DNA from 3 places in the Fervidobacterium sp. genome. Region 2 is predicted to be linked to each of the others. Evidence: riboswitches for the same ligand, from Rfam matches in the RefSeq annotation. Region 2 holds a riboswitch; each other region holds the start of a gene.

Region 1 (10,390 bases), on a different contig from region 2:
TAATTTGAAAGGAAAGATGAAATCTCATTGATAATTGTTTGTGACTAACTGAGAGATGATATTCTTTTAGTTTCTTCTATAATATCGCAGACAACTTCTAAACCGGGATTTAGTTTGCTGTATGTGAAAAGAACCGTAAAATATGCTGACAGAGCAGTTAGCTTAAACGATGCCTACTCTAAAAACAACGGTCCATAAAGGTCTTTTATCAAATCTTTCAAAAGCTTTTGTACATTTTCATCACCCTTCTTGAACAACTTTTTCAAATCAGGGTTGATTTCATTACTTGGGTTCTCCCACGGCTTTATACCGTTCAACTTCCTGTATTCTCCTGAAATCCAAAGGTACTTGTGTAATTCCGATACGGAGGTTTTAAATTCCAGCGAATTTAAAAGCATATAAAAATCATGATAAAAATCAGTGTATGTTGTGTATTTCTTGCCAGCTTTAACTTCCTCGTTTAAGTGGTAAGCCACCATACGGGTTGTGACGGAATTGTAGATAGGGAGTTTATCACTTAAGAAAATATGAGCTAAAGCTGAAGAAAAGCTTATGTAGTGTTTTTCCTTTCCATTGTCTCCATTACTTCTAAGCACAACGGTTGACAATTTATCCACAAATTCAGGTTCTAAAGTAATCCCTTCCTGCGAAACAACTTCTGATATATGATAGGCAACATCATACACTCTGAAGATATTGGTGTTATAAAGTGAATTCACAACCGCAACCTTGACAAGAGTAGATTGCAGTGTGAAATCCGGGAATGTGTTTCTAACCTTTTTAAGTGCTTTCTCAATGTTCAGAAGTTCGCTAGATAAATCGTATAACTTAATAGCTGACTCTACTTGTTCTTTGAATATCTTTATCATCTTACCACCTCTATGGTGTTTTCTACATGCTATCACTATTCTACAACAAATAGTTTTATTTTGTTCCAGAGTATTTGCAAAAGATTGCTACAAAAAAAGCGGAGCTCTTTACGAGCCCCGCTTTGTTATCTACATTTTAGCTTGCTTTTTGATTATTTGATTATCTCTTCCCAGGCTTTGTTGTACAGATCAATATGTTCTCCAATGTAGTCTATTATTTCGCAGTTACCAAGTTCGTCGAGCGTGTAGAGTGGATCAACTTCTTTATATTTTTGTGCTTCGGTGATAGGAGATGGTATCATCAAATAGTCAGATATCTGAGCTGCAATTTCGGGTCTCAGAATGAAGTTTATAAATTTGTATGCCAAGTCCTTGTTTTTGGCATCTTTTAGAATTACCATGTTGTCAATCCAGAGCGTTCCACCTTCCTTTGGAACAAAGAACTCAAAATTCTCTAATTCTTCTTCGGGAATCAATTGGAACACGTTCTCAGGATATCCGTGCACAACCCAGAACTCGCCATTTACAACACCCTGTGCATATGTAGTTGCGTCGAATTTGACGATATTTTCTTTCCATTTCAATATGACCTGCTTTGCCTGTTCGATTTCGTCCGGATTTGTTGTGTTCACCGAATATCCAAGATATTTCAGAGCTGCTCCAAAAACTTCGCGCATATCATCAAGAAGTGTCATTTTGCCTTTCAAATCAGTGCGTTCGTATATGCTCCAAGATTTTTCATAGTCTTTGAGGTATTTTTTGTTGACTATCAAACCTGTAGTGCCCATCATATATGGGACTGAATACTCGTGATTTGGGTCATATGTTGTTTTGGATAAGACGAGTGGATCGATATTTTTGAAATTTGGTATTTTGCTTAAGTCAAGTTTTTCCAAAAGTCCTTCGTTGATCATCATTTTAACGTGGTCACCCGATGGGAAAACGATGTCGTATCCTGTTCCACCCGATTTAATCTTTGCAAACATCTCTTCGTTTGACGCGAATGCGTCGTAGATAACTTTGCAGTTGTACTCTTTTTCAAATTGTTGGATAACTTCCTCTGGAATATAATCTGCCCAGTTGTAGATGCGCAAAACATTTGACTTGTTGCATGAAGAAAGTAAGAAAACGGTCAGGATAGACACAACTACAAAGGTAACCAAGAAAAGTCTTTTCATAATCCTTCCTCCTCCCACCTAAATTTGTGAAAAAGGCTTATTATCTTTAATAATTATAGCACAAACTCAAAATTTCAAAAGAAAGCAATGTTGCAAAATTCTTGGATTTTAAGTTAAAATATAAACAAACGAATAATCACAACCTACATAGTGCACGGGAACACCGGTGCAAATCCGGGGCTGCCCAGCAACCGTGAGTGGGGACGAAATCCGCATAAACGCCACTGGCTCTGATTCGAGCTGGGAAGGCGCGGAGAGTAGGATGATCCACAAGCCGGGAGACCGACTATGTGGGAATCAATTCCCGACAGCTCGGGCTGTCTGGGAAATTTTTTCTTTGATTAAAAGCAAAAAAGGGGGGTAAGTATGGAAAAAGAAAGGTTTGAAAACGTTTTGAAAGATAGTATCATGAGACGTTTGAACAATTTGACAAAACCGATTGGTAGTCTCGGATATTTGGAAGAAATCGCCTTGAAAATGGGACTAATTCAGAACAAAGTGCTGCCAGAACTTCCGAAAGTTAAGAGAATTTATGTGTTCGCTGCCGACCATGGTGTTGTTGAACAAGGAGTTTCTGCTTATCCAAAACAAGTTACATACCAAATGGTTTTGAATTTTCTTAACGGTGGTGCGGCTATAAACGTATTTGGTAGGCATGTTGGAGCGGATGTTTACGTGGTCGATGCCGGAGTCGATGGAGACTTTGAATTTTCACATCCAAAGTTAATCAATGCAAAAATTGGTTATGGTACAGCTGATTTTACCAAAGGTCCTGCAATGACAAGAACACAAGCAATCGAATGTATTGAAAATGGAAAAAAGATAGCAAGAAAAGCAATAGAAGAAGGTGCAGACCTTCTTGTTGTTGGCGATATGGGGATAGGTAATACTACAACAGCGACAGCTATTTCCGTAGCTTTTGGGTTTGATATAGAAGATATTCTGGACATAGGTACTCCTATCAACAACGATGCATTAAAAAGAAAACGTCAAGCTGTGGAAAAGGCTATGGAAGTAAATAAACCCAATGCCAAAGATCCTATTGATGTACTCGAGAAAGTCGGAGGTTTTTGTATTGGTCAGATGGCAGGATTTATCATTGAGGCAGCAAGTAGACATATTCCAGTCGTTGTAGATGGTTTCCCTACGACTGCAGCTCTCCTGATAGCTTGGAAGCTTGAACCTAGGGTGCTTGATTTTGTCTTCGCTGGTCATAAATCTAAGGTGAAAGGGCACAAGGTTTTACTTGATGCGATGAACCTTAGGCCCATTCTTGACTTAGATATGAGACTTGGTGAAGGAACTGGAGGAGCTTTAGCGATTTCCATTATAGAGGCTGCGATAAAGATGATACGAGAAATGGCAACATTCGATGATGCGGGTGTATCTAAAGGAAGTGATTCAGTTTGATACTTGTAACTGGCGGAATGAAATCAGGTAAGAGTACGTTTGCACTAAACCTAGCTTTAAAATACACCAAACGAGCATTTTTGGCAACTGGCGTTCCGTTTGATGACGAAATGAGGTTGAGAATCGAAAAGCATAAAGCTGAAAGAAAGGGGCTTTTCGATACTTTCGAAGAACCTGTCAATGTAACGGAAGTTCTCAAAAATATAGATGACAAGTACGATGTTATCCTTTTTGAATGCCTTACAACCTACCTTGGCAACCTTTACTATTATCAACTTGATGTTCAGGAGCGTATTGACAGGCTTGTAGATGTTCTAACCAATATAAAATGCGAGGTTATCGTAGTCACCAATGAAGTTGGTTGGGGAATTATACCTGAAAACCCAACAGCCAGGCAGTATGCCGAAATGCTTGGAAAAACTAACACACGACTGGCTAAGCTTGCAAAAGAAGTCTACCTTGTTGTCTCCGGAATAGGGGTGCGTATTAAATGAGCCAGCTATTAGGTACAACATCCTGGGTCATACCTGGCACTTATTATGAGAATGTTGAGTATATAACTCGAAAGTTTCGTAATTTTGATTTCATCGAGCTACTCGTTTACACTTGGGATGATGATACTTACAGATTATTTGAGCAAGAAAAAGAGCATTTACGCAAAATTGCGCTGGAAAAACGAATAAAATACACTGTTCATCTTCCAACAGATAACCTTACAAACATTTTAAACGCATTTAAATATCTTGAAATGAACTTGGATATAGCAAATTATGTGCTACATCCTTTCGGAGATTGCACGGAAAGAGATAAAGAATTATTCCATAGTCTTTTATCACACCCAAAGATTTCTATTGAAAACCTAAAAGAGCATGTATTTAACCATTCTCGGACCGTTTTTGACATCGGGCATCACATTCTCGGAAAGAAAGTAGAAAACGACTTTGTGAATAACATTGTCGAAATTCACATTATGGGTGTTAAGGACGGAAAAGACCATCAGAAACTTGAGTGGGAAACACTTGAGAATGCTTACCAAGTGCTTTCAGATAGGCTGTTCAGGGCAAAGTACCTGTGTTTTGAAATTTTTAATGAAGATGAATTGGTGGAGTCCTTAGCATTGTGGGAGGAATTCAAAAACAAAATTTATAACCATTGGAGTGTTGAATAGCATGTGGAAAGAGCTCCTCACTGACTTTTTACTTACTTTATCATTTATCTCAAGGTTACCTGTCAAAATTAAAAATATTGATGAGTGGGAAAAAAGAATTAGACGAATTCCAATTTATTTTCCCGCGATTGGATACATTCCCGGAGCTATTTATTCCTTCGCAATTGTATTGGCTAATTCCTTGAGTACTTACAAATTACTTTTCGTTTTCGGAGCGATGGCTATCGGATACTATTTCTTTGACCTTTTCCATTTCGATGGTCTTCTTGATATGTTCGACGGCTTTTTGAACCAGTCAAACAAAGAACGCCGACTAGAGATTATGGCCAAAGGTGACGTTGGACCATTCGCTGTCTTTTATGGCATACTTTACGTCTTGCTCTTTTACCAACTCATGTCAACATTAGACTGGCAAGCTTTCCTTTTTGCCTCGGTTTTTGGAAGATATGAAATGGTACTTTTGCTCACTTTTTCAAAACCTGCCAAACCAAAAGGATTAGGTGCTATGCTTTTTCCGCACAACAAGCATTACACAGTATATTCAATGCTTTTCTTAACCCCATTAATCTTCATTAGTCCGCTAATGTTTTTTATTTCTCTGACTTTAACCATAACCATGGCTTACCTAATCTCCAGAGTCTCGGAAATTAAAATCGGTGGAATCACAGGCGATGTACTTGGTGGGAGTTGTTTAATATCCCAAATGGTAGTCTTATTAACATTTTATATATTCCATACCCTTGGAAGGTGAGAAGATGTATTTAATGATTGCAGGTACCATGTCGAACGTTGGAAAATCAACGCTCGCAATGGCTTTGTGCAGATACTTCACAAAAAAAGGTCTAAACGTAGCACCTTTCAAATCCCAAAACATGTCAAGAAAGTTTATCAACATTCAAAATGGTAAAGGAAAAATAGCAATAGCTCAATATATACAGGCACTTGCATGCGAAAAAGAACCTATTATGGAATTCAATCCGATATTAATAGTCCCAAGCGAGGGAAAAACACAGGTTTATTTTATGGGTGAATTCATCGACTACTTAACATCAGAGCGTTACATGTTCGATTCGAAAGAAAAGTTATTTGCCCAAATTAAAACCATACTGGACAGGTTATCACAAAAGCATGATTTAGTAATCATAGAAGGGGCTGGTGCGTTCGTTGAGCCGAACCTCAAAGACACAGAGATAGTAAACCTCCAAGTTGCAAAGAGCGTTGGTGCACATGTTATTCTTGTTTCAGACATCTCAAGAGGCGGAGCATTCGCCCAAATTACAGGCACCATAGAACTCATGGATTACGAAGAAAGAAAACTTTTAAAAGGTTTTGTGTTCACCAAATTCCATGGTGACAAATCACTTCTAAAAGACGCGCCAGAAAACCTTGCTCAGAAATATTCCATTGAATATCTTGGAACGATACCTTACTTTGAAAACAAGATACCAGACGAAGATTTATTGACCAAGAAAGAGGAAGAAATTGCTTTGGATGATAAAGCACAGATTATCAAAGAAATCGATAGAATAACAGACTTCATCGTTGAACATATCGACATATCGAAAATTGAACGTATCATTTTTGAAAGGATGTAGAGATAAGTGTCGGATACAATTTTTCTTCCCAAAGAACTTTTTGCTTTACTTTTTGCCATAGTATACGATCTGCTTTTTGGTGAATATCCTACCAAAATTCATCCTGTTGTTTACATGGGATTCGTTGGTAAATGGTTTGACAAAAAACTCAACAAGCCTGAAAAAAGTAATTTCGCCAAGTTTATCTTTGGCATGATAGCGCTGACTATCGAAATTGTGCTTTTTCTGGTGATAAGCACATCACTCCTAGTTATATCAAAAAGTGACAACAAAGTTGCACAAATCCTAGGTTTTTTGGTTGCAATTTACTTGCTCAAGTCTACGTTTTCTATCCGAAGCTTGTATGAGCATGTTGCAAGATGTTACACAGATGATGTAGAACTTTTGAGAAAGAACGTTTCATTTATTGTTTCTCGGGACGTGTCAAAGCTTGATAAAGCTCACCTTTACTCTGCTTCGATAGAGAGCTTGGCTGAGAATATCTCAGATAGCATAACTGGTCCGTTGTTTTATTATCTGCTCTTTGGACTTCCCGGTGCTGTTATCTACAGGGTAGTAAACACATACGATGCCCTCTTTGGATATAGGAACGAAAAATACGAATGGTTTGGGAAATTCCCAGCAAGATTCGACGATTTGCTTAACATCGTCCCATCAAGGGTTACAGCTTTTGTGATTTCACTCTTCAATCCAGTCAATTCTTGGAAATACATCTTAAAATACGGAGCGATAAAGATTAACGCGATGTATCCAATGAGTGCTTTTGCGGGTGTGCTAAAACTCGGGTTCGAAAAGATAGGATATTACAAACTTGAGGGAAAGATACCTGAAAAAGAAGATATCAGAAAAGCACTTGAATTGTATAAAAAGGTTACTGCGATTATCATATTCACAACGATAATACTAACAGCGGTGGTGAAATGAATTGAATGGTGCAAATAATTTCCGCAAGTTTCACGGCGGTATAAAAGATGAAGATATCTTAGATTTTTCAATCTCTGTGAACCCTTTTGTGCCTGAATTTATTCTTCAAGTGCTGGGGAAAAAACTACAAAACCTAAGAAGATATACATACGTGGAATGGATTGAAGAGGATTTTAGAAAACACTTTGGAAGCAACAGTGTAATCATTGGCGGTGCAACCGAGGCGTTTCATATCCTTGGTTGGACATTAATGGAAGACGCACATGTAATAATACCCACTCCAAATTACACGGAATACGAAAGGGTTGCAACGTTCAAAGCGAAGGGAATTATAAAAGTTAACTACGTTGAAGGAAGGGAAATCGAACTTGATATTTTAAAAAATATTTTAGAAACTACAGCAAGTAGATTAAAAAAGCACAAGAAAATAATTGTGATTACAGGAAACCCAAACAATCCGACAGGTATATACAAAGATTACTCTATTTTGCTTGAATGGTCGCTGAGCAAATATGGAACCGATGTGATATTTGTTATCGACGAGGCGTTTATAGACTTTGTGCCTGAAAAACTGAGGATAGAATTGGATGAAAGGATATATCCGAACTTAATTGTTATCCGAAGCTTCACGAAAATTCTGGGATTGCCAGGTGTGAGAGTTGGGTATGTGAAATCAGTTCAATTTAAAGAATTGTTTGAGAAATACCGCATGCCGTGGGCGATAGGTGGGGATGGGTATACTCTTTTGGAAGCGATAATGGAAAATAAAGAGAAATACGAAAACTTTGTGAGACAAACTCAACAATATTTTGCTGAGCAAAGAGAAACATTCTCTGAATTTATTTATTTCCCATCACTCACGAATTACATCGTTGTCAAAGTAGGTGATGTAAAAAAATTCATCGCCAAGCTGAACGAAGAGCGCATGCATGCAAGGGAGATGTTCGATTTTGGAATTAATGATAGTGTCCGAATTGGACTGAAAAAGCCAGAACACAACGAAAAGATATTGAAATTTCTTATACTTTGGTGGAAGGAGATGAAAAGATGGATAAACCAGTAGAAAGACTCCAAAACGGCTATATCCAAGTTTACACAGGTAACGGGAAGGGAAAAACAACAGCAGCTTTTGGTTTGGCATTGAGAGCGGTGTGTGCAGGTAAGAAGGTATACATTGGGCAGTTTATAAAAGGTATGAGATATAGTGAACTTGATGCACCGAAATATCTGCCAAATTTGGTAATTGAACAATACGGACGAGATTGCTTTATTTTCAACTCGCCTACCGAAGAAGACATCAAATTGGCAAGGCAAGGACTTGAAAAGATAGCAAGAATTATCAGGTCCGGAGAATACGATGTAGTCATTATGGACGAAGTGAATGTTGCTGTCTACTACAAACTCTTTGAGCCAGCAGATGTGGTGGAAATTTTGAAAACCAAACCTGAACATGTGGAAATCATTCTAACTGGTAGATACGCTCCACAAGAATTCATCGATATTGCAGATTTAGTAACCGAAATGAGAGAAATCAAACATTATTACCAAAAAGGTGTTCTTGCAAGGGAAGGGATTGAATATTAAGCCAAAACTCAGAGCCACCATTAAGGTGGCTCTGAGAATGTATTAAAGATTTATTTCAGTGTAGGTGTGCATACTGTAAGACCACTTTGTCTGGTATCAACTACAACATTAACGGCAACTTTATCTATTGAAAGTTCTTGGAACCAAACATTTGAGAAACTTACACCTGTTCGGCTTGTTGTTTCACCAATACGTTCCCAAAGAGAACTTCCAGGAACTTTTACGTAGACTACAAATTTTGCTTTGTCATAATCATAGCCTGTATAATTCCACTGATATGTCACTTTTAGACTTTTCCCTGATCTACTGTATTCTGCTGAAAGATTGCTAACAGGTGGTATTATTGGTATTGTTCCAATCAAAGTTGTGAGCGATGCATCTCCGGTGACAAGAGCTGTATTAACATTTGATGTATTTGCTTGGTCTCTGAAAGCTTTGGGCCAGCTTGTATTTGCAAGACCCTTCGCCAATGTATGAACAGAAACAAGCTTGTTATCCACTCCAACGAGTATAGTCTTTTCATCTCCAACACTGCTAAGGGCAGGAGCAGTGTAAACTGAATTTCCAAGGTCCATTTCCCATAGTAATTGGCCACTCAAACCATCGAAAACTTCCAGATATCCGTAATCATCATCACCAATGTAAACGCGGTCCTTATCATCAACAAGCGGTGCGGTATCCACGTATCGTGAACCATAATTGCTCCACTTTATTGTTCCGTTGCTTTTATCGACGCAACATAGATAACCGTTGCTATTTATGTATATGAATCCATTTGATCCAATAACGGGGTCTCCAAAATAATAATAATAAGAAAGCTCCCACTTCTTCGTTCCATCAGGCTTTATTGCGTACAAATTGCCGGAACTTGCCACATATATCGTTCCGTCTGAATCAATTGAAGGTCCGTGTTTTAAACATCCATCTCCGTTGAACGTCCACTTGATAGTGCCATCTGGATTAAATGCGTAAAGTTTCCCTGCGGTTACATATACAGTTCCATCGTATGCAACAGAAGGATGAGAAAGACAGGATGTACCTATCTGGTATCTCCAATTCTCTTGTCCGTTATCTTTTCTTACAGAATACAGATATCCATCTGATGCAGCAAAGTAAACAGAGTAGGTGGAGAACGTGATTCCATAGCTCACACTTCCGCCGGCTGTGAATGACCAGACAACGTTTCCATCTGTAGGGTTCACTTTGTAAACTTTGTTGTCTGTAGCACCTACAAAAATATATCCATCCTCATCGATTACAGGACCAGAGGATATGGCAGATGTTGTGAGTTGCTTAGCCCATTTTTGCGTGCCGTTGTCTGTGAATGCATAGAGCCAACCGTTATTGTCTGCAATATATATCGTTCCATCCTTTGCTACCGCCGGAGTTGTTGATGCAACCCCGCTAAGTGTTTTGCTGTATCGAACAAAACCGTATATGCTTGGGTATACGTCAAACGGTAAGTCGATGGAAGGGTAGACCGTCAAATAGTTCGTCTTTTGATATTGAACACTATTTCCTTGAATTTTGTTTTTCAAAGTTACTGTTTGCTGAATCTCCCAAACTCCCGGATATGCGTTTGTCAATTCCAAAGTAACATTTGTAGCAGAAAGAGAAGATTGCTCAAGTGTTTTTTGGGTTCCCCTAGATGTGTGCTTAGCA
Region 2 (10,390 bases):
AGATGGCGAATACACGTTTAAAGCCAAAGCTTACGATAAAGCAGGTAACACAAACGAGGCAACGATTTTGTTTAAGATAGACAATAACCCTCCAAGTCTTTCGATAAAGTCATTGACAAACGGTTCATATATCTCTGGAACGAAAAATATTGAAGTATCAGCAGTCGATGGGAATGGGATAAGTAAAGTTGAACTGTATTTAAACAACAACAAAATAGGAGAAAAGACTAATTCACCTTACACATTTGCTTTGGGCACTACGAGCTATTCAGATGGACCATACACTTTGAAGGCAGTAGCTTTCGATGTATTTGACAAACGCAGTGAAACAAGTTTACAAGTTAATTTCGATAATACGCTTCCAAATGTTAGTATTACATCACCAACAAATGGAGAAGTCATCATTGGAGTGGCGCAAGTCAATGTTAATGCATCTGATAATTTCGGAATAAGCAAAGTTGAGCTTTACGTAGGATATTCAAAGGTAGGCGAAAAGACGGAAGCACCATATACGTTTGTCATTGACACAAGGAAACACCTTTCGGGTAGTTATTCTTTGAAAGCTGCAGCGTATGATTTGGCTGAAAATAAGAAAGAGGCGAGCATAAATGTAACTTTGCAAAAGCCATCCGCTGGTGATGTTATTTGGAAGTTCAAAGCAGGTGGGGCAATATACAGCTGTCCTGCTATTGACACAAACTGGAGTAGGGAAGCAATTTACTTCGGTAGTGACGATGGATATTTGTATGCGTTATCACTTGATAGCTTATTTAAATGGAAGTACGAAACCAACGATTGGGTACACACTTCACCTGCTGTTGATTCACATGGAACAATTTATGTGGGAAGTGACGATGGATATTTGTACGCCGTCAACCCAGATGGGACTATTAAGTGGAAACATCCAGTTAACGGTTGGGTAAGGTCTTCACCAGCTTTGGACTATCCTACTGTTTACGTTGCAACTACGAATGGAGAAGTTTACGCAATTCGCACGTACGACGGCACGCGAAAATGGAAAGTTCAACTTGGGGATGCGGTGTATTCATCACCAGCTATAGGAAGTTATGGAACGATATACATAGGATGCAATGATGGGTATCTTTATGCACTTGATGATTGGGACGGCGATGAGGAATGGAAATTTAAAACTAACGGAGCTATTTACTCATCCCCGGCGATAGGTAGTGATGGAACGATATACGTAGGTAGTGACGATGGTTCTATTTACGCAATAAGGTCGGATGGTACCTCCAAATGGCAAGTTCAAACAGGTGACTGGGTACGTTCTTCACCAGTGATAGGTTCTGATGGGACGGTCTATGCCGGCAGTGATGATGGATGTCTGTATGCAATTAACAGTGATGGGACGATAAAATGGACGTTCAAAACAAATGGTTATATAAGAGCTACACCAGTTATTAGTTCAGATGGGACGATATACGTCCCAAGTAATGATGGATATGTCTACGCAATTTCATCTGATAAAAAGCAAAAATGGAAAATATTTGTGGGATACAATCCTTCTTCTGCAACTTTAGATGATGATGGGACACTCTATGTGGGAACAGACGATGGATATTTATACGCGATTTACACAGGCTTGTCTTATGGCTTGGCGTATAGTGATTGGCCTAAGTTCAAAAGGAATTTGAGAAACACTGGAAAATTATGGGATAGTCTAAGCTGGTAAAATTCTGTTACGAAGAAAACAGAAGACCACCCGGTTAGGTGGTCTTTTGTATTCATACAGAGTTTATATAAACTTTGCTACTTCTTCAAGCGGTTTTCTTTTCCTATTGCCCTGCTCAATGGTAGCGTGTTTTTCGTTCAGCATATCAAAATTTCCCCAATAGCCTACTGCTATTAAGGTTATTATTATCCCATTCAACCCAAAGAGTTCTTTGACCTTCAATGGGTCATAGCCAGCAACTGGGTGTGCAACAAGTCCCATCTGTGTTGCTTGGGCTAACAGTAATCCAACGGCAGTTCCTGTGTCAAATAGCGAGTAATTTCTCCTATCGCTCAACTGACAACCGAATTCGTCGTCTGTGTAAACGATAAGCATAACCGGTGCTTGTTTCATCCAGTAATTACCTTCAGAGAGTGTGGAATGAAGTTTCTCGAGATTTTCCTTCGTTCTCACCACAAGAAATCTCCAAGGCTGTTTGTTCATACATGAAGGTGCAAGATGTGCCGCTTTTAAAAGAGTTTCTATCTTCTCATCTTCAACAGGGTCTGGTCTTACGCCTCTGAATGCCCTTCTCACAAGGATGTTGTCGTTAAGGGTTTGGTCTTCTTCAATGATTTTTTTGTATTCTTCCAACACTTCTTCTGCGTGCCCATTTACGCTGACTTTAATCCATTCTCTTCTGATTCTCCCCCATGGGTCGACTATGAATGTAGACCTTATTAATTTTCCATCTTTTGCTGCACCAAATTGCTCTGCTACTATCTTATCCGGGTCTGAAAGTAATTTTACTCTTAGACCCTTTTTAGATTTAAAACTTGCAATAGCTTTGCAATCGTCAGGGGATATTCCTATTACATTACCGTTAAATTCATCGAGAAGTCTTGTGAAATCGATACCCTCGAGTGTACAACCTGGAGTGTTTGCTTTGGGATAGAAATAAACCACTGTATACCTTCCCAAAAGGTTTGTCCAGGAAAAATCTTTTCCTTCTTCATCTTTTAAAGTAAACTGGGGAATGAGCTTAAAGCGTGATTGAATCATAACTCCAACCCCCTCAAAGCAACAGGTGTTTTATCAATTTGGTATGGAGCGAGTTGCTCTTCGTAAACCGGCTTGTTTGGGTTCATGTATATCACTCCAAGTGCAAGCTTTGAGGTGTCAGTTGCAATTTTAAATGCAGCTTGTCTGTCGTTTGGGTCGTAACTGTCTGGAAGCAGATATGTGTTTTCTCTGTACCACTGGTATGTGTTAACTTTGTTGAACGTGACACATGGTTGCAATATATCAATTAGAGCGTATCCTTTGTGTTTTATAGCCATTTTGATGAGTTCTACAGTAAGTTGGAAATTTCCGGAAAAGCTTCTGGCAACAAAAGACGCATCAAGAGCAACAGCAACAGCAATGGGGTTGAATGGGTCAACAATAACTCCATCGAATTGGAGCGTTGTGACTTGCCCTCGTGCAGTTGTTGGTGATGCCTGACCTTTTGTCAATCCGTATATTTGGTTATCGTGCACAATGTTTGTTATATCAGGATTCTTTCTTATTGTGTGGATAAAATGATTACCACCTTCACCGTATGTACAACCATCTCCGCTCTCAGCAATTACGATAAGGTTGGGATTAACCATCTTTATAGCAACTGCTGCAGGTAGTGACCTCCCATGCAGTCCGTTAAACATATTAGCTCTAACGTACTGAGGCATTTTCGCTGCCTGACCTATACCAGAGACCAACACAACTTGGGTTGGGTCAAGTTGTAACTGTGCAAGAGCTGTTTTTAGTTCATTGATTATTCCAAAATTTCCGCATCCTGGACACCAGGCGATGTCCGCATCGGGAATGTCGTAAATTTTTGGGTCAAATGCGGTATTCGTATAGCTCATATTACTCAACCTCCTTGGAAATAGCTTCCATAACCTGTTCCACTGAGAACGGGAATCCGTCGTATTTCAATATTCTTCTTCGGGTGTCTACAGCATCAAATGTTAGTTTTATAAGATTCGCAAATTGTCCTGTTGCATTTTGCTCAAGGAATATTACCTTTTCCGCTTTTTTCAGGTAACTCTCCGCAATTGGTGGCACGGGGTACACCTGCGAGAAGTGAAGCATCGCTACATCTTTGTTACCAAGTTGTTCAAGAGCTTCCTTGACTATCAATTGAGTGGAGCCCCATGTGACAATGAGGTATCTGTAGTTCTCACTCCCGAAAAGCTTTGGAGGAACTGCATCCTGGATAATTTTATTCATCTTCTTTAACCGTTTTTCGACCATTTTTCTCCTTACTTGAGCACTTTCTGTTATGTGTCCGTATTCATCGTGCTCGTCGCTATCAACTCTTACCAGTCCCTTTCCATAACCAGGAATGCCACGTGGCGATATTCCGTCTTCTGTAAGTGCGTATCTTCTGTAATTCTCATCGGTTTTGATGATATAACGTTCTATGTTTACTTCCGGCATTTCATCGACATTGTAGAACGAATCAAGAAAATACTGGTCTGTGAGGATAAAAACTGGTATCTGATATTTATCAGCCATGTTGAACGCTTTTGCACTGAGCTCATAGGCTTCGCACAAATTTCCAGGAGCGTAAATGATTCTTGGGAAATCACCGTGCCCTGCGTATAACACGAGGTTCAAATCCCCTTGCTCAGTTCTTGTTGGTAAACCTGTAGCTGGTCCTGGCCTTTGACCAAGGTGCACAACTATCGGTGTTTCAATCATACCCGATAAACTGATGGCTTCTGTCATCAGCGCGAATCCACCACCGGAGGTTGATACCATTGCACGAGCTCCTGCGTACCATGCAGCAATTGCCATATTGGCAGCTGCAATTTCATCTTCCGCTTGGTCGACAAGTATACCGTACTGTTTTGACAACCTTGATAGTTCTGTAAATACCGTTGTTGCTGGTGACATAGGGTAAGATGATATGAAATTACAACCGCCGGCTATAGCACCTTTTGCGACTGCTTCGGACCCATTTAGAAGGTATTGTTTTTTTACTTCGTCGGAAGGCGTGATTTCAAACCTTAGACCTAACGATTTACCGATTTCGTAACCTTTTAGGGCTGCATTAACGTTTGCCTTAACTACCTCTTCGGACTTCTTAGAAAAGTAGGCTTTTATATTGTTAACCAAGGCATCTTCCTCGGCGTTTATAATCCCAGCCAGGATACCTATCGCTACTGAGTTCTCGTATATCTTGTTACCAAAACTTTCTGCAATCTCTTCAAGCAGGATGCCTATAGAGTTCTTTTCATTTTCAACATATTTCTTTTCACCAAGGATAATCGTTTCTTCCGTGATACGTGGTCTTAATCGTTCTATAGCGTTGTCGTTGAGAGGGACTAAAATATCGATACGGTCTACGTAGGCCTTTACTGGTTGAGATGATATACGTATCTCCGTTGAGTTATTACCTCCGCGCACCCTTGACATGTATTCTTTTGTTGCAAAGACATGGAATCCAGAATCCTTTGCTACTCTTGTTAAAATGTGTTCTACGGCTTGAATACCCTGCCCTGCAGCACCACTTAATACAATTGAAATCTCACTCTTCTTTTCCATACTCATATCGCCTCCAAAATCCTTTCGAATATTTCTTTATTCGCAGTATAAATTCGTTCATTCATTAAATCTTCCATAGCCATCAGATAATGTTTAGGTTCGACACCAGGTATAAGGTTGTTTCTTGCAACTACCCCGAGTAGTGCGATGTTTTGCATACGCGCATCTGGCAAATCGTATTTGACTTTGTATACTTTTACGCCTCGCGTGTTAGCTACGTTTTCAATTTCTTCTTCCTTTATTTCACCTTCCCTGCCTAACCTTACGGATAATGGCTGCCAGGATGTGTTGTAATAAACAAGAGTTCCGCCGTCCTTCAGGTAGTTAAGCGCACGTGCAGCTTCGTGTCTTTCAAGTGCAAGTGCCAAGTCAACATCTCCAGGTATCACAAGTGGAGAGTTCGCATCCCCAATTCTTATGTGTGAAGAGACAATCCCACCCCTTTGGGCTAAGCCGTGAGTATCGACACCTATGCATTTTTGACCACTGTAATCGATGGCACGGATTAATACTTCGCTCAGAAGACCTATTCCTTGTCCGCCAACACCTATGAGGAATATGTCAAACTTTCTCATTTCGCATCACCACCTGATTCCACTTTTTCAAACTCCAACGCTCCAGATGGACAAACAACCATACATGAACCATCGCCAATACAGAGGTCTTCGTGGACAAAGATGCTTCCATCATCCGCCCTTTGGAACGATGGGCAAGCAAATTTAGTTATACACACACCGGCAAGTGTGCATCTGTTAGTTACCTTCATCTGAGGTACTTTTATAACTCCCTTCCTTCTTCTTTCCCTTGTGAATTTCAACATGCATGGATGTTTTGCAATCACAACGTTGAATTCTTTTGTTTCAAGAGCTGTTCGCAAGATTTCTTCTAGTTTATCTTGCTGGTATGTATCGACTTCCCAAATATGCTTTACACCAATTGCTTCAAGTAACTGCCTGATCTTCATTACTTTTCCAGGATGGTCTTGGTGACCAGTCATAGCTGTTGTCCCATTCTCCATAATCACGAGTGTAAAGTTGTGCTTGTTGAATACGGCGTTTATAATCCCCGGTATTCCAGCGTGGAAGAATGTGGAATCTCCAAGAAATGCGACAACTTTTCTATTTGGGTTGAACATGCTAAGACCAGATGATGTTCCTGTCGAGTGACCCATCGATAGAAGGACTTGCCCTACGTTGTAAGGTTCCAAAAAGCCGAGTGTGTGACATCCAATATCCGCTACAGATATATCTTTTTCTTTCAAAATTTTTGAGAGGACATAGAAAACAGGTCTGTGACCACAACCCGGACAAAGTTGTGGTGGACGGCTTAGAACTCGCATTGTGTTGGTTGGAACTTTGATATTTCTGACCAACTCCGGTGCAAATTTCGAAAGAACTGAATAAACTTTTTCTGGAGTATATTCTCCAATCCACTCTTCTATGTCAGTTTTCCCAACGATTTTTACATCTATCCTTTCTTCAAAGGCTATTGCTTTTACCTTCTCTTCGATGAAATCATCTAACTCTTCCAGAACTTTTACTATTTTGTGCTTTTTAAGAAATTCTGTTATTGCCTTCCTTGGCAACGGATAAACCATGCCAAGTCTTAAAATGTCTACTTTTTTCACATTCTCTCCCAGGACATCGAGCAATGAAAGGTAGGGGAGTCCAGCTGTTATAATTCCTATCTCACTCCCGTTGTTTGTTATAAAAGCATATTTTTCCGAAATCTCAGCCCACATTTGCAGTTTTTCAAGTGCCCTTCTTTTCATCACCGGAACATTTTGAGCTATAGGAATGTATGGACCGTTGTTTTTAGCATCAAAGACAGGAGAACCTAGTGGGGAGGGAATAAACGTTCCAAAGTTGACTTTTTGTTTGAAGTGGGCTGTGTGGGTGGTTAAGCGCAGAATTACAGGAGAACGTAGCCTTTTAGAGTATTCGACAGCTTGTTTGAACATATCGTAAACCTCTTGCGCATCTTTTGGTTCAAAGACAGGGGTGTAGGAAAGCCTTGCGTAATGTCGGTTATCTTGCTCATTTTGTGAACTGTTGGCACCCGGGTCATCACCTATTACAATTACCATCCCACCAGGGATTTCCATCATACTTAGCTGGACAAACGAATCGGCAACCACGTTCATACCAACACTTTTGAAAAACACACATGAGGTAAATCCATTGATTGCTGCGCCAAACGCTACTTCTAATGCTACTTTTTCGTTTGTTGAAAACTCGAAGTACAGTGGATTTTTGTCCTTTGGTATGGCATTTATCGCTTCGGCTATTTCAGGTGTAGGTGAACCAGGATATGATGTCACCACTCTTACACCGCTTTCAATCATCGCCCTCACAATTGCAGTGTTTCCGATAACAATTTCCGAAAAAGGACCTTTCTGGATTAACAACTCTCCCAAGTTTTTCATCCAATCACCTCACTCATGTCGAAGTTAGTGAATTAGGTTTAACTTATTATAACATAAAAAGATAGACTTTGTCTACATATGTATTTTAATTAAAGGATTTGATAAATCAAAAACAAGCATAGGAATGAATTATTGAAAAACAACAACGAATGAGAAGATAATATTCAATAATTGTCTCTGGTGAATAACACCTGGTAGTTGCAATTACATAGGATAGGATTTAGTATATTATTGAAAAGAAAAAACTTAATATTCCCCAGCCCTTAAAGGTGCACTTACGTGCTTAAAAGGGAACTCCGGTGAAAATCCGGGACGGTCGGGCCACCGTGAGTGGGGACGAAACCTGCAAAATGCCACTGGCTTTAATGCTGGGAAGGCGCAGGGAGTAGGATGATCCACAAGTCGGGAGACCTGCCTTTAAGGGAATGGGCACCCCAAAAACCATCGATTTTTGGGGGTATTTTTCTTTGAATTTCTGAAAGGGGGTATATGTTGTGAAGATTCACGAGTATTTGGCAAAGGATATCCTGCGAGCTGAAGGAGTAAGAGTACCAAGAAGCTATTTGGTGACGTCTGAAGAACTAGCAGAGGAAAAGTCTTTAACAAAGTGCTTGGAAAGGCTAGGTTTTCCACAGGTCCTTAAAGCTCAAGTATTAGTTGGTGGAAGGATGAAAGCTGGCGGAATTGTGGTTGCCGAGGATTTAGAGAAAAGTATTGAAGGCATCAAGAAGATTTTAGGGATGAAGATAAAAGGAGAAGAACCTTATGGGGTGTTAGTTGAAGAATACATCCCTCATGACACCGAGAGGTATATTTCACTTTCGATTGACAGAAATATGAGAGATGTTGTGTTTGTGTATTCTGAGGTTGGTGGTGTAGACATAGAGGAGTTTGCTTTAAAGTATCCTGATAAGTTATTACGTACAAATTATATATACGAGCTTCCAAAAGACCTTCAGGAATTTGCGCAGAAGTTGTACGAAATTTTTGTTAGATATGACTTGAATTTATTAGAAATCAATCCTTTCGTTTTCAAAGATGGGGATTTTTATGCGTTAGACGCTGTCTTCCATGTAGACGACAGTGCGTTATTTAGACAATTGTGGGCATATGAGGATGATGAAGAAACAAATTCTTTCGTGCCGTTTGAAAACGGAGAAATTGGCGTAATTGGGTGTGGTGCAGGCATTGTCATGGCAACGATAGACGCTCTTGTTGAATATGGTTACAAACCGGCTAATTTTTGTGACTTAGGCGGAGGAGCAACAATGGAAAGCGTGTACGAGGCGTTGAAAAAAGTCAAATCTTTGAGTAATAAAGCTGTTTTGAATATCTTTGGGGGCATCACAGATTGTTTGGAAATAGCTAAAGGTGTCGTAAATTTCAAAGAAGAGAACCCGGATTTTGAAATTTACATAAGGTTATCTGGAAACAACGAGTTTTTGGCAAGAGAGCTACTGAAACAACATAATATTGATGCTGTTAATGATATGAAAGAACTAATTGAAAGTCTTCAGAAGGTCACGAAAACTTTAAGTAGGGGGGTTGGCGATGTTTTGTAAAACAAATAGAGTTTGCGTTTACGGTGGGACAGGAAGGTATGGAAGCTATCACCTAAAAAGGATGATTGAATACGGAACGAATGTAGTATGTGTGGTGAGTAAGAATAAACAAATACAGCGCATAGAGGGTGTACCAGTTTATCAAAGTCTCGGTGAGAGTTTTGAAAAGCCAGATACGGCTGTTTTTTTCGTGCCACCTCAAAATGTTTTAGAAGCGTTTAAGGATGCTGTTGATAATGGTGTGGTGAATTTTGTAATAATAACTGAACATGTGCCTGTTCATGATACGTTAAAGATGTTGAAATTAGCAAAAGAAAAGGGAGCCAGAATGGTTGGTCCCAATTGCCCAGGTGTTATAAACCCTCATGAACGAGTTAAGGTTGGTATCATGCCAGAAAAGTATTTTAAAGCAGGAAACGTAGCCATCATTTCAAGAAGTGGAACGCTGATGTATGAAACGGCAAAACATCTGAGCGAGGGTCCAGGTGTCGGTGTAGCACTTGGGTTAGGTGGAGACCCCGTTGTGGGAACAAATGTTTCGGAAGCTTTTGAGATAGTGAAAAAACTAGGTTACGAAAAAGTATTGCTAATCGGTGAAATTGGTGGTGAAGATGAGGTGAGAGGCGTTGAGCACGCATTAAAAATAGGATTTTCTCCAGAAAACATTGTTGCTTTCTTCGCAGGTAGACATGCTCCAGAAGGGAAACGTATGGGGCACGCGGGAGCAATTATTGAAGGAGAAAGGGGAAAAGTTTCTTTTAAGGAACAAAGACTAAAAGAATTAGGAGTTAGGGTGGTGAAATTTCCGTGGGAAGTAAAAGACGCTTGGAGAAATTGCTGAAAGAATACTTCCTTTCCTCATTTGGAGTATTCCTCACAGCTCTGGGGTTGGTTATTTTCCTCATCCCTAATAACATTGCGGCTGGTGGGGCATCAGGTCTTGCAATTGTCTTGAACAGATTAATCCCACTTTCGGTGGGTATTTGGATGTATATCATAAATATTACACTTTTTCTGACAGCATTTTTGATAATAGGGTTTGACTTCAGTTTTAAAACAATATACTGCACTTTTTTGCTGAATTTTTTGATAGATTTCTTCGATAGGATAGCACCTATTTACAAGTATCAAGGTAAAGAC
Region 3 (10,390 bases), on a different contig from region 2:
TGTGTGGAACTACCAACCCAACAAAGCCTATGATACCTGTTTTGGAGACAAACGTAGCAGTAACAAATGAACCAAGCAAGTAAAATGTCCATTTTATGGCTTCCACATTGATTCCTAAACTTTTTGCCTCCTTTTCTCCCAGGGTCATAACATCCAGCTGTTTGCTTAGTGTGAAAGCCAAAGTAACAAACACTCCCAAAGAAGATGCAGGGACAATCAAATCTCGGAAAGTCATCCCGGAGAAGGAACCGTAAAGCCAAACGTGTCCCGTTACGAGGGATTTATTTGCAATGTTTAAAAGCAACATACTACCTGCAGAAAATAGGGTGCTAACCAGTACGCCGCTTAAAACAAGATGAACTGTTGGTACGACACTACCTTTTTTCGCTAGTAATATGGAAAGACTTGAGGCAAGCACTGCAAAGATAAAACTCATCGTAGGAACACTCACATATGCAATAGAGTTTACAATAAAGTATATTGCTAACAGAGCACCAAAACTAGCGCCGGCAGATGTTCCAATAAGATAAGGGTCGACAAGTGGATTTTTCATTATTGCTTGAAATATGTTTCCTACCAACGATAACGCTATCCCTGTTAATGTTGCCATTAAGACCCTTGGAAATCTTAGGTTCCATACCATGTATTTCTCAGCGCTTTCTTGTTGGAGAAGTTGAAATATTTTTAAAGGACTTACATACACTGTTCCAAAGGACAAGTTGAAAACAAATACAATGACGAAAATAAAGGGGAGGGAATACCCCCCCAGCGTTTGGAACCAGTTTTTGTCCCTAGCCAATTATTACTTACCTCCGTAGAAGAAACTGTAGAAAACATCTAGATAATTAAACAAGTGTGGCGCTGCTTGGCTAACTTCATCACCATCAACTACAAAAACTTTACCTTGTTTTACTGCTTTTAAATTCTTCATTATTGGATGGTTTTTCACGGCTTTTTCGACTTCTTTTGGGTCACCGTATGCACCTATTATTATGATATCTGGGTCGTTTTTAACAAGCCATTCCCAACTTACAGGTAACCATCCATTATTTCCCGTGTATGGAGCTGCTATATTTCTACCACCGGCGATGACAATGAGTTCGTTCATGTACGAACCAGTTCCTGCTGTCCATAGTTGTTTTGCATTTTCATCAGGTGTGGTTATTGTGAAAAACACGGTCGGTCTGTTCTCCAATGGGATTTTTGAAGTTTTTTGACCCATTTCTTTCATCTTATCTCTGAGCTCAGAGACAATTTTGTCAGCCTTGGCTTTGACATTGAAAATCGCCCCTAGTTGACCAACAGCTTTAATTATATCTGTTAAAGTGTTTGCGTTTAAAACATAAGCTGTGAGATTAGCTTTTTCTAGCTTTTCCACTTCTGGGAATTGGAAACCACCAAACATGATAACGAGATCCGGCTTGAGAGAATAAATTTTTTCGATGTTTAAAGGCACCATGTTCCCTATATCCTCTGCCTTTTTGTAGCTATCCCAAGTAGTAACAGCAACGATACGGTTTTCGAGTCCAAGAGCTTGAAGATATCTTGTCGCACTTGGGGCAGCCGAGACAACTCTTCGTGGTGGCATTGGAATATTCACAATCCTTCCGGCATCATCAACGACCGCAATAGCAAATGAAAGAACTCCTACAATAAGCATGAATATCACGAAAAGCTTTTTCAGAGAATCAAGAGAAAACGACTTGACCATACAAAAACCCTCCCTCTTTGCAAAAATTTGTTGCCATCCCCAGGCTACGTGGTGGATGGCTACCTTCCTTCGTATGTTAGGTCTCCCGACTCGCGGATCATCCTACTCCCTGCGCCTTCCCAGCTTTAAAGCCAGTGGCATTTTGCAGGTTTCGTCCCCGCTCACGGTGGCGGCCCCGTGCCGGATTTTCACCGGACTTCCCTTGAACATACGAAGGGAGGTTTATTTTAACTTGTTTTCAGGTACTATTATACTACCACCATTAATCAGTGACAACAGGTTTTATTGGCATCTGTATTTATTGAACCTGTTCTATTAGATTTTAACGCCGATTTTCGTAAGTGGATCACGTATATAATTGAGTATGCACCTGTAATTAGGAGCATAAGGTCCCCAGGACTCGGTTTATAGATTTCTTCGTCTATAAGGATATTAACTATAGAAAATGCGAACGCGAAGAATACATATCCTGCAGCAATCAAGAAAAGTATGCTTGCAACATACAAGTGTGCGATTTTAAAAGTGTACGCATTACTTCCAAATTCTTGGAAACCTGATATTAGAACGGACATAAACGACAGTATCACCAAGGAGAATACGTATTGTCCTTCGGCAACGTATAAAACGAAAGTTACCACGGAAAGAACTAACATCACTGCAAGCATTCTGTTGATACTTCTCATAATATCCACCTTCCTACTGTGTATACTACCAACGAAAGCAGGTAGGAAATAGCAAGACTGTAAAAGATTGCAAATAATGTATATTTTGAACTGTTCGTTTCGCTTTTTATTGCTGCAAGTGTAGCAAAACATGGCATATAACCAAGTATAAAGGTCATTAGTGTCGCACCTACGAGAGGGTCGAAATGAATATTAGACACATTGCCGTAAAATTGGGAAAGTGAAGATACTATGACTTCCTTTGCAACTCCGCCAAATATAAGAGCTGACACTATTTGCCATGAAAATCCTAAAGGTGCAAACAATGGTTGAAGGAATTTTCCAAGCATAGAAACAAAGCTGTTATCTACGTTTCCTCTACCTGGAAAATAAGTTAACGCCCAAATTACAATACTTGCAGCAAAAATAATCGTTCCAGCTTTTTCAAGGAAATGCTTTCCTCTATTCCAGACGTAAGTCAAAACATTTGAGAGCTTAGGAAATCTATACCTAGGTAATTCCATAACAAGAGGTACGGATTGTCCTTTCAGGATAACTTTGTTTACTATCCTCGATGAGAAAGCTGTGAGAAGAAGACTCAAAGCATATATTGCAAAAAACGCTTCTGCTTTGTGGTTCGGAAATGCAATGCTTACGATTAGCAAATACACGGGAATCCTTGCACTACAACTAATGAAAGGTGAAACCAAGATAGTTGTAACTCTTTCGCGTTCGTCCGCTAACCCGCGGGCTGCCATGACGCTGCTTACGTTACACCCAAAACCTAACAGCAATGTCATGAAAGACCTACCGGTTAATCTCAATGAATACATCAACTTGTCGACTAAAAAGGCTATTCGTGGGAGATAACCGCTCTCTTCCATGATTCCAAGTGCAAAGAAGAGCGCAAAGATACTTGGGACAAAAGCCAAAACACTACCTACACCACTTATGATTCCTTGCGATATTAATGAACTTACTATAGTTTCACTTCCTACAGAATCTGCGATTTTTTCAAAAAGGTACTCAAGTAACCCTACCAAAGGTTCCGATACCTTGAAAGTAAAATTGAACGCCAAGTACATTAGAGCCAAGAATATGGGAATACCTATATACTTATGTGTCAAAACGTGGTCGAGTGCTTCTGTAACTGTAAGTGTTTCGTCTGTTCTTTGAATCGAAAGCTGGACAACGTTTGTTATGTATTCGTATTTCGTCAAAGGTATTGATGTTCTGATTTCCTGAGAAATCGTGTCTAATATATCGTTCGGACAATCTTTTTTCAAAAAACCCCTTGCGTATTTGTCGCCTTCAATGATTTTGATTGCAGTAAATCTCTTATTGAAAGTTTCTTCTACACATTGCTCTATTTCTTTAATCTTTTTTTCAGTTTCGTTTCCATAATCTATTACGATAGGTCTCGTTGTTTTTCTGAAGGATTCCACAATCTTTTCTTTAAGCTCTTCAATTCCTTCGCCTGTGTGGGCAGATGTAAGCACTACTGGAACTCTGAGAAATTTTTCAAGCGAATATTTATCAATCTTTATTCCTAATTTTTTCGCTTCGTCAATGGCATTAAAGACTGCGATTACATTTAATCCTAACTCGCAAGCTTCTAAGAGTAAAAACATCCCTTGCTCAGGGCTCATGCTATCTATCACAACGACAGTAACATTTGGTGGAGAAAAAAGTAGATAATCTCTTGTCAATTTTTCGTCGACAGATGTAGCCGTTAGGCTGTAAACACCTGGTAAATCGACAAAATGTAAAGTGTAGTCCTTGTAAGCTGTAGCTCCCTCAATCCTTGTAACTGTAACCCCGGGCCAATTAGCAACATACTGCCTCGCTCCCACTAATCTATTGAAAAGGCTAGTCTTTCCAACATTTGGATTGCCCAATAAGCCTACAGTTATCACCATAGCTTTCAACTCCTTTGCTCGGATTGAGTTTCAGCGCTTATTACCAGTATCTTTGAAAGCTTCCCAAATCCGATATCAAAGGTTCCCAGCGCCGTAGCAACCCTTCTATCCTCAAGTAATCTGATAATTGAACCTTCTGTTACTCCAATTTTCGATAACCAACGATGTATACCGTACCCTCCCAGAATTTGTTTTACTTTATATAATCCTGGGATGGCACTTGAAAGAGGTATAACTGAATCTTTAAGTATCTCGACTTCAACAAGACTTGCTTCTGAGTACCTCAAACTTATAAGTTTGTTGAAAACCTTGTACATCCTCGGGTCACCCATTGGCGCATTCTTTACTACTGTTATCGTTACCCCGGGCAAGATGCCAATGGCTCTGAGCTTTGGCGAAATTTCGGATTCTTCTACATCTTCAACCACTACTTTGGCACCAACAGGCACTTCTGACAGTTTCACATATCTCACCTCGCTTTTTGGAATTAGGAAGGATGATTTCAGAGTTTTATTGAGAATAATTCTCAATAATATTATAAAGGGGAAAGGAAAAAGTGTCAACGAAAAATGTTTTGATACATAGCGCATCTTCCTTTTTTGTGTTAACTTTGCGTTGGACGAAATTACCCGAAATGTGTGGTTATAATTGACTGCCAATAGTGAAAGTGATAAAATACAGTTATAGTTGTTATTACGCGTTTTTACTCACTATTTTTAGATTACGAAAGGTGGGGGGAAAGTTATGGCGTCGAACAAAGAGATGACTCGTGAGGAGCTTTTTGGGTTTGTGGAAGAAAACCAGGTCAGGTTTGTAAGATTGCAGTTTACGGATATAAACGGGATGATGAAAAATGTTGAAATCCCTGTTGATGAACTCGAAACAGCTTTAGAATCGGGTATCATGTTTGATGGTTCTTCAGTTGAGGGGTTTGCAAGGCTTCATGAATCTGATATGTATCTCAAACCAGATTTGAGAACTGTTGCTATGCTTCCCTGGACATTTGACGGTCACAGAAGTGCGAGAATTATATGTGATGTTTACAGCGATTCCGAACATCCCTTTGATGGTGACCCAAGATATAGGTTAAAGCTTGTTGAAGAAAAGGCTCGAAAAATGGGGTTCATTCCCTACGCAGGTCCAGAGGTTGAATTTTTCATCCTTCCTAGACAAAATAACAGACCCGTTTTCGAGTTCTTAGACAGCGGTAGTTATTTTGACCTTCTACCAGTTGATATTGCAGAGCATATCAGGACGGAAGTATCTGTTCACTTAGAGGAAATGGGACTGGATGTTGAGACTACTCATCATGAGGTTGCACCTTCACAACACGAGGTAGATTTTAGATACGCAGAACCTGTTATTGCAGCTGATAACGTTCAGACTGTGAAGCTTGTAATAAAAACGCTTGCAATAAAGAACAATCTCTATGCAACGTTTATGCCAAAACCGTTCTTTGGTGTAAATGGTAGCGGAATGCATGTTCATGTGAGCTTATTTACACTTGATGGGAAAAACGCCTTTTATGATGAAAGTACTCCTGATGGGATGTCTCAAGTTATGAAATACTTCATAGGTGGGTTGATTGCACATGCGCGAGAAATAACGGCGATAACAAACCCAACGGTCAACAGTTACAAAAGGCTTGTTCCTGGTTATGAGGCTCCCGTGAACATTGCTTGGAGTAAGGGAAACAGAACAGCGTTGATAAGGATACCAAAAGCAAGAGGAAAAGCAACGAGAATCGAGTACAGGTCTCCGGATCCATCATGCAATCCGTACTTGGCATTTGCTGTAATTCTTGCAGCTGGTTTGGACGGGATTGAGAACAAGATAGAACCTCCGGCGGCTGTTGAGGAAAACATTTATCAGATGTCCGAGAGTGAAAAGCAAAAACGTGGTATTTACAGACTACCTGCGAATTTAAAAGAAGCACTAAACGAGGCTGAAAATAGCAAGCTTGTTAGAGAAGTCCTTGGCGAACATATTTGGGAAAAGTTCTTAAAATTGAAAGAGCGAGAATGGTGGGAATATTCAACCACTGTCACTGAATGGGAGAGAAGGAAATACGAGAATATATGAAAAATTCTGACTTAAAGATGTTTTTACCAACGACAGAGGAAGAAATAAAAGCGCGAAATTTAAAAAGTTTAGATGTTATCTTAGTGACGGGTGATGCCTACGTGGATCACCCGTCCTTTGGAGTTGCTTTATTAGGTAGGCTGTTGGAAGCGAGGGGTTACAAGGTAGGAATAATAGCACAACCGGAAGGTCCAGATGATATAAAAAGGCTTGGAAGACCTAATTTGTTCTTTGGGGTTACATCAGGAAACGTAGACTCAATGGTTGCAAACTACACAGCGTCACGTAAGAAAAGAAAAAGTGATGACTACACTCCAGGTGGTGTTAATAACAAGCGTCCAGATAGGGCAGTCATACAGTACGTGAACTGGATTAAGCAAGTATTCAAGGATATAAAAATAGTTATTGGCGGTATTGAGGCAAGTCTCAGAAGGTTTGCACATTACGATTGGTGGAGTGATAAGGTTAGAAAGTCGATACTTCTGGATTCAAAGGCTGATATCTTAGTTTACGGAATGGGTGAACGCGCTATCTTGGAAATAGCTGAAAGGATAGCTGCGGGAAAGAGCCTTGATGGTATTTCTGGAACCGTTATATGGAAGAGCTCTTTGGAAGGTTTAGATTTAAAAGAAAATTTGAATCTCATTCATCTTCCATCATATGAAGAGGTTGTAAATGATAAACGAAAGTATGCAGAAGCTTATAGGATAATGGTCGAAAATACCGAACCTTTGAAAAAGGTAGTGCTTGTTCAAAAGCACGACAATCGATACGTTATCCAGTATCCTCCAGCTTTGCCCTTAACACAAGATGAGTTAGATGAGCTTTATTTGCTACCATATACCAGGAGAGTTCATCCTTATTATCTTGCCAAAGGGCCGGTAAAGGCTATAGAAACTGTAAAGTTTTCCATTACAGCTGTGAGAGGTTGCTTTGGAAACTGTTCATTCTGTGCAATAACAAATCACCAAACAACACATGTTATTTCACGCTCAGTTGATTCAATAATTGAAGAAGTTAAGATTCTCACCAGAATGCCTGAGTTTCGTGGAACTATTGTTGACATTGGTGGACCAACCGCAAATATGTTTGGTTTGTCTTGTCCGGTTAGAAATACCAAAGGCCAATGTCTTAGAAGTTGTCTAGCACCTAACGTTTGTAAGTTATCCTTGTCGGGGGAAAGTAAAAATGACGCAACTGATGAATTCATTGAACTTTTGAAGAAAGTTAAAAGTATCCCAGGGGTAAAACATGTATTCGTAGGCTCTGGTATAAGACATGATTTGATTCTTGCTTCAAAAAACGCAGACTACATAATATCGTCTTTGGTTGATTTTACATCAGGGCAACTTAAGTTAGCACCTGAACACGCTCATCCGTATGTTCTAAAAATTATGAGAAAACCTTCTGCTGAGTTATTCTTAGAGTTCAAAAAAAGGTTCGAAGAAGCAGCAAAAAGAAAAGGACAAAAGAAATACGTTATTGGTTATTTCATAGTTGCTCACCCTGGGGAGAGTGAAAAGGAAAACATTTACCTAAGGGAATTCATAAAGAAACACCTTGGTTATGTTCCTCAGCAAGTGCAGATATTCACGCCTACTCCTGGCACACTCAGCACAACGATATACTACACTGGTTTTGACCCATTCACTGGTGAAGAAATTTACGTCGAAAGAAGAGACAAGGTTAGAAATGCACTAAAGGAAAACATCATCAATCTTCGATGAAGACTTTTTCTACATATGGACTTGTGAAAGCTCTCAATGCACAGCCATAGCTCATTCTGAAACGAACAATGTCTCCTAATTTAAATGTTTCAGTGCTTTCTGTTGTGTCGACTATCAAATGATCACTTGATGCGTGGAGAACATGCAAGCCCTCTACAAGAGGTATTAATCCATCGGGTTTAACATCCTGCTCACCCACGGCAAGTATAATTCTTTTTCTGTATCCTTTGTCTTCAAATTGTGGTGTTCTTCCAAACGCATCTTTCCCCAACTCTCCAACAGGAACAGACGGTTTGTAATCTACTTCTATAACTTCAGCCTCCAGAATTACTGTATCTTGTCTTAGATATGGAATATCCCTGTCTCCCGTAGCATCGGTTCCAAGTATTATGCCTTCCCCTACCCTGAATTGATTAATTCCTTCTGGTAAAACACCATTTTCTAAAAGACTAAGCGTAACTGTACTTCCACCACTAATTACCAACTTATATCCAAGTTTAGATTCTAGTTCTTTCGCGATTTCTACAAGCACGGTCATATTTTCTTTTGTTGGTAAAACCCCACCGTAACATCCAACGTTTGTTCCTATTCCTCTTAAAATAGCGTGCTTTAGTTTTCCCGCAACTGAGAGAATTTCATCAAGTGCGTTTTCAAACCACACCCCTTCTCTTAAATCTCCAACATCTATCATGTAAATAATGCTCACGTTTTTATCTAATTCTCCTGCTTGTTTATCAATCTCAAAAGCAGTTTCAGGCATAGAAACCAGGAATTCATCTACCAAACGAACAGCTTGGGGAATTTCCGAGAGCATTGGAATCCTTAGCAACTGGAAAGGACCTGGAACACCATTTTGGTAAAGATTTAGAATATTCTTCAGCCGAGATTCTCCAATTTTGTCGACGCCAGCAGTGCGCATTACCTTTGCAATTATTGGATTTCCAAGCGAAAGTTTCGTAACTCCAACAAGTTCTATGCCCCTTGAATGGCAAAGCTGAGCAACTTTTGAAGCGTTCTCTCTTATTGCGGAAAGATTTATTATCATACGCGGGTATCGTGTTTCTGGTTTTATCATAACTTGCTCCTCCTTTCAATCTTTCACGTTTTTTTGGCTTTGGTTTTAAAGAAGTTGTGGTATAATAAGATGAAAAATGAAAGCTACAACTCAATTTTAAAACAAGAATGAGATAATGCAAAGAGATTTCTAGGAGGGATTTTCGTGGATAGGCGAGTAAAAGAAGCATATGAGTATATAGCTTTGAGAATTTCTTCAAAACCCAAGATAGCACTTATACTTGGTTCCGGATTAGGTTTTTTGGCTAATGAGGTAAAGAACGCTACACATATAAACTACAAAGATATTCCAAATTTTCCTTATTCTACTGCACCTGGACATGAGGGAAAATTAATTTTCGGTGAACTCTTCGGTAAAGAGGTCGTTGTTTTGAATGGTAGATTTCATATATACGAAGGTTGGAATCCAAGTGATATAAAGGTCGTTATACACACGCTAAAACTTCTCGGAATAGAGCGGATGCTTATCACAAATGCTGCAGGTGCAATTAACACAAGTTACAAGCCTGGTGACATAGTCTTGGTTAAGGATGTTATAAACCTTATGTTCCGAAATCCTCTGAGAGGTCCGAATGATGAAGAGATAGGTCCAAGGTTCCCAGACATGCTTGGAGCTTTTGACAGAACATGGATGGAAAAAGTAAAGAGCGTTTTTCCAGACATGAACGAAGGAGTCTATTTAGCTGTAACTGGTCCTACTTATGAGACACCGGCGGAAATAAGAGCTTTTAGAAAACTTGGAGCTGACTTAGTAGGGATGTCGACAGTTCCAGAAGTAATCGTTTGTGCACACGCTGGTATAAAAGTTTTAGTATTCTCTTGTGCGACAAATATGGCAGCCGGTATACTTGACCAACCTTTGTCACATGAGGAAGTTGTTGAGGTCGCTAACAAGGTCAAGGAAAAATTTACACAAGTAGTTAAGAAAGCTTTGGAGGTGCTTGAATGAATCGCGATTTCCTTTCAATAGTAGGCGAACTTAATCTTGCTAAAAAGGTTTTGGTTGTTGGACATATAATGCCTGATGGCGATGATATAAGCTCAGTTCTGAGCGCTACGTTGGGGCTCCAAAAACTAGGCAAGGAAGTATTGGCGGGTATTGATTGGAGAATTCCTTGGTATTTCTACGAGTTTGATGAGACAAATATTATTAAGGGTTACGATGAAGTAATCAACAGCGGTTTTGAACCAGATTTTATGCTAATTGTTGATGCA

Evidence for each region. A riboswitch is a leader RNA that binds a small molecule or an ion and turns the genes downstream of it on or off. The one in region 2 is predicted to bind cobalamin.
Region 1: it holds a riboswitch for cobalamin, as region 2 does, so the genes downstream of both, cobT (nicotinate-nucleotide--dimethylbenzimidazole phosphoribosyltransferase) here and AC3M61_RS03460 (ATP-grasp domain-containing protein) in region 2, are expected to answer to the same signal.
Region 3: it holds a riboswitch for cobalamin, as region 2 does, so the genes downstream of both, AC3M61_RS08305 (ABC transporter substrate-binding protein) here and AC3M61_RS03460 (ATP-grasp domain-containing protein) in region 2, are expected to answer to the same signal.

Annotation. Positions count from the first base shown of each region.
Region 1 covers NZ_DBOLZL010000010.1:104,984-115,373, forward strand. Annotated here, with positions in the region: gene AC3M61_RS02625 (hypothetical protein) at 1-3, shown strand, start outside; gene AC3M61_RS02630 (HI_0787 family protein) at 174-869, opposite strand; gene AC3M61_RS02635 (extracellular solute-binding protein) at 1,022-2,047, opposite strand; cobalamin riboswitch at 2,179-2,352, shown strand; gene cobT (nicotinate-nucleotide--dimethylbenzimidazole phosphoribosyltransferase) at 2,414-3,457, shown strand; gene cobU (bifunctional adenosylcobinamide kinase/adenosylcobinamide-phosphate guanylyltransferase) at 3,454-3,951, shown strand; gene cbiR (cobamide remodeling phosphodiesterase CbiR) at 3,948-4,625, shown strand; gene AC3M61_RS02655 (adenosylcobinamide-GDP ribazoletransferase) at 4,627-5,376, shown strand; gene AC3M61_RS02660 (cobyric acid synthase) at 5,381-6,220, shown strand; gene cbiB (adenosylcobinamide-phosphate synthase CbiB) at 6,227-7,144, shown strand; gene AC3M61_RS02670 (aminotransferase class I/II-fold pyridoxal phosphate-dependent enzyme) at 7,146-8,207, shown strand; gene cobO (cob(I)yrinic acid a,c-diamide adenosyltransferase) at 8,192-8,728, shown strand; gene AC3M61_RS02680 (outer membrane protein assembly factor BamB family protein) at 8,779-10,390, opposite strand, start outside.
Region 2 covers NZ_DBOLZL010000012.1:24,163-34,552, forward strand. Annotated here, with positions in the region: gene AC3M61_RS03430 (beta-alanine-activating enzyme beta-propeller domain-containing protein) at 1-1,693, shown strand, start outside; gene AC3M61_RS03435 (redoxin domain-containing protein) at 1,757-2,734, opposite strand; gene AC3M61_RS03440 (thiamine pyrophosphate-dependent enzyme) at 2,731-3,579, opposite strand; gene AC3M61_RS03445 (2-oxoacid:acceptor oxidoreductase subunit alpha) at 3,581-5,263, opposite strand; gene AC3M61_RS03450 (2-oxoacid:acceptor oxidoreductase family protein) at 5,266-5,838, opposite strand; gene AC3M61_RS03455 (thiamine pyrophosphate-dependent enzyme) at 5,835-7,688, opposite strand; cobalamin riboswitch at 7,939-8,121, shown strand; gene AC3M61_RS03460 (ATP-grasp domain-containing protein) at 8,183-9,250, shown strand; gene AC3M61_RS03465 (succinate--CoA ligase subunit alpha) at 9,240-10,091, shown strand; gene AC3M61_RS03470 (YitT family protein) at 10,058-10,390, shown strand, end outside.
Region 3 covers NZ_DBOLZL010000022.1:142,499-152,888, reverse strand. Annotated here, with positions in the region: gene AC3M61_RS08310 (FecCD family ABC transporter permease) at 1-799, opposite strand, end outside; gene AC3M61_RS08305 (ABC transporter substrate-binding protein) at 803-1,711, opposite strand; cobalamin riboswitch at 1,770-1,937, opposite strand; gene AC3M61_RS08300 (hypothetical protein) at 1,978-2,394, opposite strand; gene feoB (ferrous iron transport protein B) at 2,391-4,292, opposite strand; gene AC3M61_RS08290 (FeoA family protein) at 4,298-4,756, opposite strand; gene glnA (type I glutamate--ammonia ligase) at 5,055-6,374, shown strand; gene AC3M61_RS08280 (YgiQ family radical SAM protein) at 6,392-8,101, shown strand; gene AC3M61_RS08275 (alanine/ornithine racemase family PLP-dependent enzyme) at 8,088-9,176, opposite strand; gene AC3M61_RS08270 (purine-nucleoside phosphorylase) at 9,321-10,124, shown strand; gene AC3M61_RS08265 (DHH family phosphoesterase) at 10,121-10,390, shown strand, end outside.